DNA from 3 places in the Paenibacillus sp. FSL R10-2782 genome. Region 2 is predicted to be linked to each of the others. Evidence: riboswitches for the same ligand, from Rfam matches in the RefSeq annotation. Region 2 holds a riboswitch; each other region holds the start of a gene.
What was found. Region 2 has a riboswitch for cyclic di-AMP ahead of NST83_RS06490 (hypothetical protein). Riboswitches for the same ligand answer to the same signal wherever they lie in the genome.
Positions count from the first base shown of each region.

Region 1 (4,019 bases), 1.5 Mb from region 2:
TCACTTACATCCGTTGCCACAGGGCATTTCCACTCAATCACTCAATAGTCTAACCTGTTTAGCAGCATAATTTCAATATGTCAGGTGCATAATAAATGAAAGCAACAGAAGGTACCACTGCACGGAAAGGGGGGATACATATGCCGTACAGGGGATTATTGCCAATCATGGCACTGTTACTAGCATTTTCGAGTTTTCCCGTTCACGCGGATGCGCCTCCCGATATCGGAACGCCCCATCCCAAGGAAGCGGCTGTTGTTTCTTCAGCACATAAGAGCAGAGAACGAGCCACTCCCACATTAGCCATGCTTCGAAAAAAACATGCGGATATTTTCAAAATGTGCGGTCCGCATACTCAGCAAATTGCCCTGACTTTTGATGACGTGCCCGATTCCCGGTATACGCCGCAGGTTCTGGACATTTTGCAAGCGAATGGGATTAAAGCAACCTTCTTTATCGTCGGTCACCGTGCGGAAAAACACCCTGGCATGATTCGCCGTATCGTACGTGAAGGCCATGCCTTAGGCAACCATTCCTATACTCATCCGGATTTTAGGAAAGCTTCACCGGAACGCTTTCGCAACCAGATTAAGAAAACAGAACATATTTTGGAGGCCACCGTTGGCTTTCGCCCCAAGCTGATCCGCCCACCCTATGGTGAAATTACGGAGCCTCAGATCCAGTGGGCGCGTCGTCACGGCTACATGATTGTGAATTGGAACGTAGACTCCCTCGATTGGAAGGGACTCAGTAAAACACAAATTCAGCGTAATGTGATCCCGGCTACCGGACCAGGCTCCATCATTTTAATGCATGCAGGTGGAGGTCAAAGTTCCAATCTGAAAGGCACTGTTCAATCCCTGCCGGGTCTCATTCAGTCGCTGAAAGCCAAGGGCTACAAATTTGTCACGGTTCCACGGCTACTTCATACCTCGGAGCGGAAATAACATTAAAAGGGCTGTCTTACCAGCAGATGCATTCTGCTCGTCAAGACAGCCCTTTTTTAATCGACAAAACCCATATATGAATCCTGAACCTGCGATTAAGTTATTTGATTATAGATCACAGATTATAGTTTACATAATATATATTATGTAAACTTAATTCATTTGCTTATACAGCCTATTTATCAATGACGTACAGCTTCACATTCTGAAAACCAAAGTCACTCACAAAAGATGGGCTGCCTGGAATGAAAATATCTATCCGTTTCCCCGTAATGGCGCTACCCTTATCGCGTGCTACGGCTACAAAAGAATGATCCGGCAAACCCGGGTGGGAATAGCCTGTAACCAACACTTTCGTACCCAACGGAATTACGTTTGGGTCAACCGCAATCGTACCAAGCTTAAGCGGATTTCCGAAATAATCCACCGCTCCCCATTTTCCATTTTCACTGGTTGCTGCGGAATACGCTGTAGCCTTCACGTCAACTACTTTGCTGTAGTTAAATGTTTTGCCCCATGCTTCAACTTGTTGACCGTCACCTGCCGGCGCTTTATCTGAAAGAAGCTGAGGCTTTGAATCCGAAGCAGCCTTTACCTTGTTCTCGTCCGGCACCTTAATTTGTACTCCTGCATATATATTGCTGGCAGCAAGATCTGGGTTCTCCTTTTGCAGATTCTCTACAGATACCCCGTAACGTTGAGCAAGTAAAAAGAAGGTATCACCTTCCTTGGCGGTATGAAGCGAAGCGGCGTCGGCTACCCCGGCTGTCTGCGCCAATCCTGCAATGGCTGCTGCCAGCACCGCAAATTTCATTGTTTTTCCAATACGTTTAAGATGTTTCAAAAGATATGTACCTCCTCTGTTATGCCTGCGAAGTTAGCTGTCGGATTCGGACTCAGGAGAAGCCCTATGCTTGTGCAATTCACCCCTAGGCACCTTCCATCCATTCGTATGAAGACGGATCAGAAGTTACTGCCGTTGTTACGTCCCCCGCACTTCCCATGGTTTTGGGTCCCGCATTCAGCGTCTAAATGTAGCTGTCTGCTGCCCCGGTAAGTTTTGGCTCACTGCATAATATCACAATTTTGTAACCTTATCTGCATGAAAATGTTGGGAACCCCGAATATCATACTACATCTGTTACAATTTTGTCATCATGAAATCGAAATCAGTTACAAAAATCTGAACGAGGATGACAAAAAAAGAAAAAAGCCCTCCCGTCAAACTTCCACCGCGGAGGGCTTGCTTCATAGCCTTTACAAGCTCATTTCTTACAAAACCTTGGCAAGAAAATCCCGGGTACGATCATGGCTTGGAGTGCCAAAAACCTGCTCCGGTGTACCTTGCTCCACAATTTGACCGTTATCCATAAAGATAATGCGGTCTCCTACCTCGCGGGCAAAGCCCATTTCATGTGTCACGATGACCATCGTCATGCCACCCTCAGCCAGCTTCTTCATCACGTCCAGCACCTCCCCGACCATTTCAGGGTCCAAAGCAGAAGTCGGCTCATCGAAGAGCATCACATGCGGCTGCATCGCCAAGGCGCGTGCAATCGCAATCCGCTGCTTCTGTCCGCCGGAAAGCTGATTGGGATAGGTGTCCTTTTTGTCTTCAAGCCCAACGGTACGCAGCAGCTCCAGCGCAATTTTCTCCGCTTCCTTTGCTGACTGGCCTCTAACCTGAGTTGGCGCAAGCGTCAGATTTTGCAGCACCGTTTTGTGCGGGAACAGATTGAAATGCTGGAACACCATCCCCATTTTCTCACGAGTCGCATTAATATTATGACCACGGGCTGTAATCGGCTCGCCCTCAAACAAAATCTCCCCATCGGTCGGCTGCTCCAGCAGATTCATACAACGTAAAAATGTACTTTTCCCCGAACCACTCGGGCCAATGACGACAACAACCTCGCCTTTTGCAATATCTATATCAATGCCTTTTAAAATTTCATTTTTGCCGAACGATTTACGCAGTTGTTTAACGGTGATCACTGGCTCTCAACTTCCTTTCCCATAAACCCAACAGCTTCGACAAGCTGAATGTCATTACAAAATAAATAGCAGCCGCGATGACGAACGGACTTAATCCTTCGTAGGTGATGTTCTTAATGACTTGGGCCTGATACATAATATCCACCATACCGATGGTAGAAATGATGGAGGACTCTTTAATAATCGTAATAAACTCATTGCCGATCGCAGGCAGTACAGACTTGAACGCTTGCGGTAAAATGACGTGACGCATAGCTTTGCCTCGTCCCATACCGAGTGAACGGGCCGCTTCCATCTGACCACGGTCCACTGCCTGGATACCTGCACGGAAAATTTCAGCCAGATATGCCGAGCTATTCAGAGATAACGTAATAATACCGGACTGAAGTGGCGTAAAATTGACGCCCAGCGTCAAAGCAACTCCATAATGGATGATCATAAGCTGTACCAGCATAGGTGTACCACGAAGTACCTCTACGTAGGCTGTACCCAACCATTCAATGATACGTACACCACTCATCCGCAGCAGAGAGATGATCAGACCAATGATAAATCCGAACAGTACCCCGAGCGCAGACAACAACAACGTGTAGCCGATACCCGTAGCGTAAAAGCTGCGATATTTCCAAAATATATCCACGATGTTGTTGGATGAAACCTGTCGATCCGCAGAGAGCGCACTCGCTTCCGTGGAAAACTTTTCAATAGACCCGTCTGCTTTCAGACGAGCCAACGTTTTATTTACAGATGCCAGCAGTTCAGCATTTCCTTTACGAATACCTACAGCTGTTTCTGCTCCCTCATCCTCAGGCACCGCCTTGGCGAGTGTTACAGTGCCATCCAATGTGTATCCTTTAGCGACAGTGTCTTCAATCACTACAGCATTCACACGTTGGGTCCGAAGCTGGAGCACCAGGTCGGAGATTTTATCCAGTGAAGTTACTGAGGCATTGGGCACTTTCTGAGCAATTTCCTCTTGGATACTCCCCTTTTGTGCTCCGATCTTCTCGCCTTTCAAAGCAGCCATCGTCGAATATTTGTCCTTATCCTCCGGGCGTACCATGATGACTTGCTTGG
Region 1 is NZ_CP151951.1:2,902,739-2,906,757, forward strand. Features, by position in the region: gene NST83_RS13100 (polysaccharide deacetylase family protein) at 141-947, shown strand; gene NST83_RS13105 (3D domain-containing protein) at 1,123-1,791, opposite strand; cyclic di-AMP (ydaO/yuaA leader) riboswitch at 1,799-1,971, opposite strand; gene NST83_RS13110 (amino acid ABC transporter ATP-binding protein) at 2,220-2,942, opposite strand; gene NST83_RS13115 (ABC transporter substrate-binding protein/permease) at 2,929-4,019, opposite strand, start outside.
Region 1: it holds a riboswitch for cyclic di-AMP, as region 2 does, so the genes downstream of both, NST83_RS13105 (3D domain-containing protein) here and NST83_RS06490 (hypothetical protein) in region 2, are expected to answer to the same signal.

Region 2 (4,019 bases):
GTAGGGAAGAACGCTGGGCGTGCAGCATTTTATCAATGAGGGCGATACGCCAACCATCATTTTGCTGAACAGCGATAAAAAGGCTTTTGATAGCCATGCCATCGAGGGATGTGAACTGAGGGTGCAGATCAGTGCGGGCATAGTGCTCCAGGTCTTGCAAACAGGTTAAGCGGCCATTGCGAAACAGCTCCTCCAGCCCGTAGGAACGAGTGAAACCACCGACAGGCAGGGAAGGGTCCAACAGCAATGCGTAGTTCAGCAAACGATTGCCTTTGTGCAAGGCGATTCGCCCCCTTGGAATAGAATATTTATGTTATATTAAGTAACTCACAAAACGGATTAAGAAAAATTTTAGAGTTATTATGTAATATATATTTACACTTGTAGTACTAATATGTCAAATTAAATATTTTTATAGCTTTTACGTGTTAGTTTATTTCACTTCATAAAATATTATTGTATTTATGTTTACAAATAGAATATAAGGGAGTATAATAAATCTGTTGCCTCAAAACATTAGAATTTGCGGTCGTGGTGGAATGGCAGACACGCTATCTTGAGGGGGTAGTGGGCGTACGCCCGTGGAGGTTCGAGTCCTCTCGACCGCATTACATGCAAGACACAGCTAAAAAGCATCCTGACACGTTTTTGACGTGATTGGATGCTTTTTTGTTATATAAGCTGAACAAAAATATCCCTTTTTCCTATCCACAGGAGCAGCCATTGGGATTGGCTGCTTGTGAGAAGGTGATGAAAAAGCCTGTCAGCTTTGCTGCAAGAGCTTCTCGATGTCCCCCGCCAATTTATCCGGAGTTGTCTGTGGGGCATAGCGCTTAAATACGTTACCTTCGTGTGTAATCAAAAATTTAGTAAAATTCCATTTGATCGCTTTGGAGCCTAATACGCCCGGAGCTGTTTGGGTGAGGTAGCGAAATAAAGGGTGCGCCTGATCGCCATTGACATCTATTTTGGCAAACATCGGAAACGTAACTCCATAGTTAATCTGGCAAAACTCCGAAATGTCCTCGCTGGAGCCCGGCTCTTGCTTGGCAAACTGGTTGCTGGGAAACCCCAAGATTTCAAGACCCTGCTCATGGTATTGGTCATATAGCTCTTGTAGCGCCTTGTATTGGGGGGTTAGCCCGCATTTGCTGGCTGTATTCACGATAAGCAGCACTTTTCCTTCGTATGTGGACAACGGAAGCTCTTTCCCTTGCAGGGTTTGTGCATCATATTCATAAACGGTCATGGTTTTCCTCCTAATTTGATATTCTACAATTAAATTGTAAGAAATTTAACGAAGGGCTGCAAGTCTATAAATAGATGTAATGCGCCATCTGCTACTGTAAAATCGTATTTTGTCCAAAACGGCAAATGGCACTGCAAATGGGGCAAATAGCGGTGTTTCTCATGGTGAAAACAGGTTCAATCGGCGTTTATCAGGTACATACAGCACTTTTTCTTTCTCTTTTACAAAAAATACTCCCCATACGCCAATATTGACATGCCTCTTCATTTTCGAAAAGGGATGAAAAACCGAGATTGAAGGAGCTGGGAGAAGGATATTTATGTTGTAAGCGCTATTATTAATCTTTTATGCTCCAAAGACCGATTTATAACCCTGCAGGTGAGCTTTACAGTGTTCCTTGCGCGGGTGTATGATTCAAGACGTAATTTCAAATGAAGTGAATGAAGCAGCAACGAATTGTCTATAGCGCTGAATTTTGCAGTTGCAAAAGCGGGGGAACCAAAGGAGATCTATTCGGCTTTTAAAGGGCCGTGTGTCTCATGGGGTGAATTTTCTGGCCAAGTGCCAGAAATAGGGCGACTCTCACGTCCGAATCCGACAGCTAACCTCGTAAGCGTACAGGGAGAGGCAACAAACCGCCGTGTGCAGCCATGGTTTATTTTATCATGGTTACGTAAGAAGCCGGAGGAAAGCCTTTTTCCTTTGGCTTCTTTTTGTTGTCTTTTTATACCGGGAGAGGAGCTACTGATGGAAGGTCGGCTAATCATTGTCACTGCACCGAATGAATCGGGCAGAAATTTTGTGAAATTGCTTATGTACAAAAAACTGGCGTTTGCGGTTCTGACGAATAGCGCTCAGGAGGAACGACAGCTCAAAAAAATGGGTGTGGAGCATGTTGTGCGCATCAATACGATGCAAGCGGGGAAATGGAATTTTCCCAAAAAAGAAATTGGCTGCGTGTATTTGTTTGAGAACAGCTTGAATCTGACGTGCCGTTTTCTGCAAATATGCCGGCCGCTGACATCAGATTCGGTCTATGTCATTACACAAGGCTGTAATCCTCAAGGGATTTATCGAGGTTTGGGAGCAGACCATGTGATCTACACTTTGAATGGAGAGGTGGGTTTCCTGCTGAACGGATAGTCGCTTAGGTATGCTGGTATACATTAAAATTTGCGAATTTAGTTGTATAGCGATTTTACAAGAGTGTAAGAATGATGAATTAAGGATTGGTACGGGAGGGTATGAACATGATGGATATATACATGCTGCTCGTGATGGCTGTGAGTTACGGAGTGATACTGCTGTTTGTACGCTGGTGTGATGCGCAGACCTCCAAGGGAGGGCGAAAAGGATGATAGTTATGCTTACGCTTACTGCTATTGTATTTGTGTATTTAATCTACGCACTCCTGAATCCTGAAAAGTTCTAATCAGCTAAACAGGATCAAGCGGGCGGGGGACAGCAGATCATGAGTGAAGCATCAGAGGCAGCGGGTTTTCGCAAACGTGTGCAATCGACCGGTGCGATGAACCCGTCTGTTGTTCCAAACGCAGGAGTATTTTGGAGGAGGGAATAGATGATGGAGCTGCTGCAAATTGGAATTGTGATTGTGATATTGCTGCTCCTGGTGAAACCAGTGGGCACCTATATATATCATGTATTCTCCAACGAACCGAATCGGACGGATCGGGTGTTTGGCGGAACGGAGAAGCTGATTTATAAGGTTATAGGATTGAAAAAGCTGGAGAGCATGCGTTGGACCACGTATGTGATGAGCTTTATTGCTACGAATGTCGTGCTTGTGGCGATCAGCTATGTGCTGCTGCGCTTGCAGGGACTGCTCCCCGGTAATCCGGTGGGAAACGGCAATATGGAGGCGTCACTGGCCTTTAACACGGTGATCAGCTTTATGACCAATACGAATCTCCAGCATTATAGCGGAGAAAGCGGACTTACGTACCTGACACAGATGGCGTTTGTTACGATGATGATGTTCACTTCGGCTGCTTCCGGTTTTTCGGTTGCTGCGGCTTTTATGAGGGGATTGACGCGGCGCGGAGAAGGAATGGGCAACTTTTTTCAGGATTTTATCAAAGCGATTATACGGATTTTCCTGCCGCTGGCCTTTGTGCTTACGCTGGTGCTGGTTGGATTGAAAGTACCGCAGACGCTTCAGCCTGCGGCGGATATCACGACGCTGAGCGGAACACAGCAGCAGATTGCTTTGGGACCCGTTGCTTCGATGGAATCGATCAAGCATTTGGGTACGAACGGGGGTGGTTTCTATGGGGCCAACTCAGCGCATCCTTTTGAAAATCCAAATCCCTGGACGAATGTGCTGGAAATTTTGGCGATGTGGGTGATGCCGGCTTCGCTGCCGTATACCTTTGGACTGTTCGCCCGTAATCGCAAGCAGGGCTGGATTATTTTTAGCTCGATGATGGTACTGTTTCTCGTATTCCTATCCATTACGTACGTATCAGAGAAAACGGGTAATCCGCTGATTCAGGCACTGGGTGTGGATGCTTCTCAGGGAAGCATGGAAGGGAAAGAGGTTCGCTTTGGCATCGGACAATCGGCACTGTTCACGGCGGTGACGACGGCGGCTACCACAGGCTCGGTCAATAACATGCACGATACACTGACTCCATTGGGCGGTATGGCTGCTTTGGGTGAAATGATGCTGAACGTCATTTTCGGCGGTAAGGGTGTCGGGCTGATGAATATGCTGATGTACGCGATTCTGGGTGTGTTTATATGTGGATTG
Region 2 is NZ_CP151951.1:1,402,092-1,406,110, forward strand. Features, by position in the region: gene NST83_RS06475 (urease accessory UreF family protein) at 1-262, opposite strand, end outside; tRNA gene NST83_RS06480 (tRNA-Leu) at 526-608, shown strand; gene NST83_RS06485 (glutathione peroxidase) at 764-1,249, opposite strand; cyclic di-AMP (ydaO/yuaA leader) riboswitch at 1,706-1,881, shown strand; gene NST83_RS06490 (hypothetical protein) at 1,997-2,392, shown strand; gene kdpA (potassium-transporting ATPase subunit KdpA) at 2,832-4,019, shown strand, end outside.

Region 3 (4,019 bases), 1.4 Mb from region 2:
GCCAATATCCCCTTTGCGCGTCGCTTCTGCCTCTGGTATAAAGGCCTGCTTGCAGCCGGGCACCTTGGAGGCGATAATTTTGCGGATACGCTCCCCTGCATGATCGGGATCGGTCAAAATAATGACACCCCGCCGCTCCTGCGCCAGCGCAATTTTGCGCAGCGTCATTTTATTAATGGCTGAGCCGCCCGTTTCTATCGTATCCGCTTCGACAGCACGACGAATAGCCACCGTATCATCCCGACCCTCTACCACGATCACTTCCTTGATCATTTGCGTTTCCCTCCACTGCTACACAGTAAGCTATATTCATCTTTCCCTGCTTTTGAAAACAAAATAAGAAGAGGATATCCTCTTCTTAGCATGGTATAACTATGATGTTAATACTATCGCATTGCCCTTAACATATACAACACGTTTTTAGTTCATTTCAGGCTTCTCGGGTCCAATCACGTAGACGGTTTTACCGTGCTTCCGACCAAACTGATTGGCTTGACTCAAACTCTCATAATACACATCGATTTTGTGGCCTTTAATCGCGCCACCGGTATCCTCCGCACGGCGGAAGCCCACCCCTTCAATATACACCCACCAGCCGATTGGAATCACATTCGGATCGACAGCGATGGTGCGTCCTTCCGTGACACGTGAGCCGGATGCAGTACGTGTACCGATACCTGGCTCCTGTGACGAATACGCCGTCATGGAGACGTTTTGTAACACTTTGCTGTAATTAAAATTCACACCTGCTTTACGGACAGCATTGCCTGAACTAACCCGTGTAGACTTAATGGCATCTTCAGGACCAACGGAAGCAGCCAGAACGACCGGCTTTTTCTTCGTTCCTACTGCAATCACCTTATCCACACGATTCTGCGCGACTTCCTTGTTTACCAGCTGCTTGGATACCAATTTTCCGTCATGGTATACCTTTTGAACATGCTGGACCACAACACCTTTTTTACCGCTTTGGATAACCCGATTATCGCCTTTATAGAGACTTGGATCGGCCGTTTTGATGACCTGATAAGGTACCTGTTGCTTCTGTTCGACCTGCTGTTTCTTCACACGGACGATTTTTATGTCCATGTTAGACGAAACAGGAGCATCTAGAGCAGGATAAACTTTATCATTTGACGATAATTTATAGCCCGAGGTGCGAATGGCGCCCTCTACTGTATTTTCTGTTGTGTACAACTTTTTCGTCTTATTGGCTAAGGATACTTTGACCTGATTGGCACGTTTGATGACAACGCGATCCCCATCCTGTACTGCTCCGTTCAGCGGCATTGATACCGTATCATGCGGCTGAAGCGAAATCGAATGCTCTTTGAGCAAATCTTGGAGCTGGGATTGCCGAGTTTCTACCGCAGATGCCTTACCGTCGATGACAAAAAAGACCTGTTTTTTAGACTCAGTGTACACCAGAATTGAAATCATAATCGTTAGTGAGATTAGAAAAATAGCAACCAAAGCAGCCTGGCGCACATTTTCCTGCTTCCAACGCAATACGTAAGACATGCTGGATGAGCGTGACTCATGGGTCTCCTCTTTTTGGAAAATGCCCATTTCCTCCGTCCTCCTTACATAGCCCGCCGTCTGGAGTAAGACATAGTTGAGATTGACGTGACTATAACAGATTTTCTACAAGACAAGCCCGTAATGCGACTGTCCTGCACCATGTACCCGTCTTCGCGGCATGCTGTCCTCCCCTGTTTAATCACAGTATGATGACAGATTTTCTTTTATTCACAACAAAAAAAGCCAGAAAAGAGACTTAGAGAGCTCTTTCGTGGCTTCCGGCATGTGCGAATATGCGGAAAAATCATGCACGAGATGGCTTCTCTCTTGTTACGCTTACGGGGTTAGCTGTCGGGTTCGGACGTAGAGAGACGCCCTAGCTTGGGTCAACCGCTCATGGCGGTTGCCTTCACATTCACCCCGAAGACCCAGAAAGAAATCGAAATACGGCCCCTCCACCTGTTCAATCCCATCCGGGAAAAGAATTTCGGTCGAGCCGGCTGGCGGAAGAGACGTTCCCTTCTTGCCCATACGCCGGACGTACTGTAAGCCATATCGGTTCCCCCGTTCCCTGTAAAAGGGACTCAGCGAGACTGGTTCATGAAATGAACTGTTGATGTTTACACTCAAACAACAATTCACTGAAAAGATGATATCCTGTTTCTATGCATGTTGTAAAGCAGGTTTCAAGTACATTTTTCAAAATATTCGGTTAAAATATTGTAATATTCTTGAGTTTCCTGCAACAAATTCATGATTAGCTTCGTCTATCTCTTTATTTTGATTGATTTCTTCCCTTTTTCACTTAATGTCAAATCGTTCCAAGGCATTTTGGGTCGTTATGGACACTAATTCCTCCAACGTAATCCCCTTGATTTGGGCAGCCGCCTCTGCGACCAGTCCCACATGTGCGGACTCATTTCGCTTCCCGCGGAACGGATGAGGTGTTAGATAGGGAGCGTCCGTTTCAATGAGCAGACGGTCCAGCGGCACCTGTGCGAGTACCTCCTTTGGCTGCTTGGCATTTTTGAACGTTATCGGCCCGCCAAAAGAGAGATGAAAGCCCATATCCAGCACCATTTTAGCCGTCTCCCAGCTTCCCGAAAAGGAATGCATGACTCCGCCAACCTCACTCGCTTTTTCTTCACGCAAAATCTTAACAATATCTTCATGCGCATCCCGGTTATGGATGACAATTGGCATGTTCAGCTCACGAGCCAGTCCAATCTGGTTGCGTAGCACCCGATGCTGTACATCCTTGGGTGATGTGTCCCAATAATAATCCAGACCAATCTCCCCGATCGCCACGACTTTCTTATGACTGCATAACGATGCAATCCATTCCAGATCTCCCTCCTGCATCGTAATCGCATCCTGTGGGTGCCATCCAATCGCCGCATAAATAAAATCATACGTTTCGACCAAATTCATGGTAGACGGAATGGTCTCACGGTTAAATCCGATATTAATCATGCGGGTTACTCCCGCTTCGACAGCACGTGCTATTACTTCTTCCCGATCTTCGTCAAATTGCGGGGCATCCAAATGAGTATGAGTGTCAAATAAATTCAAAGCTTTTGTCTCCTTTTTTACTTTTATTAGCATATATTTGTCTATTGTTTGACAAAATAATTCCTTATTTCGGCAGGAAGCTTGTCCTTTACCCCATCCAATTTGTTTTGGGGATAGTACATGTGATATTTACCTCGGTGAATACCGCTAATGGAGCGCACAATTTCCGATACTTCGGAAATTTCTCTCACCTCTCCTTTACGTCCAAGGAGTAAAATCTGGTTATCCGTCGACCCACCCTGACGAAACACATCATAAGGAAGATCCGTCGGAAAATCAATTTCCAGATCATATTCGGGATGCAAACCAACCTGCTTCAGCGCTGTCCGAATGTCGTCAATGGTATCTGTATCCATATTTTCAATCTCTACATATTTATACAGCTTGCGATCCATAAAACGGGTGCTCAAATCACTTAAAATCTCATCCTTTTCCCGTTTCCATTGACTGAATACTGTCTGAATCAAAGACTCGTCGAGCATCAAATATTGTTCCACCGTAAGCTCTCCCCGAAAGAGATCCGGCAATGGTTCCAGCAGAAAACTAAACTCATATCCGTTCCTAAACAGCTCCTTCGCCCGCTTGAAAATTTTACGCAATAAAATTTCCGAGCTGCGCGTCACAGGATGAAAATAAATTTGCCAATACATCTGATAGCGCGACATTAGATAATCCTCCACCGCATGCATCCCTGACTCCTTCACTACAATTCTTCCATTATGAGGACGCAGTAGCCGTAAAATACGATCCAGATCAATGGTGCCATAATTGACGCCTGTTGAGTGAGCATCCCGCAGCAAATAATCCATACGGTCCGCATCCAATGGGCTTGTGATCAGGTTAACGACAATCGGCTTGTCATACGTTTTGGCAATGACCGCAGCCACCTTCGTCGGAAGCTCCTCATCGACTTGCCGCAGCACAGC
Region 3 is NZ_CP151951.1:28,062-32,080, reverse strand. Features, by position in the region: gene rnmV (ribonuclease M5) at 1-273, opposite strand, end outside; gene NST83_RS00140 (G5 domain-containing protein) at 421-1,569, opposite strand; cyclic di-AMP (ydaO/yuaA leader) riboswitch at 1,839-2,121, opposite strand; gene NST83_RS00135 (TatD family hydrolase) at 2,323-3,093, opposite strand; gene NST83_RS00130 (HD domain-containing protein) at 3,135-4,019, opposite strand, start outside.
Region 3: it holds a riboswitch for cyclic di-AMP, as region 2 does, so the genes downstream of both, NST83_RS00140 (G5 domain-containing protein) here and NST83_RS06490 (hypothetical protein) in region 2, are expected to answer to the same signal.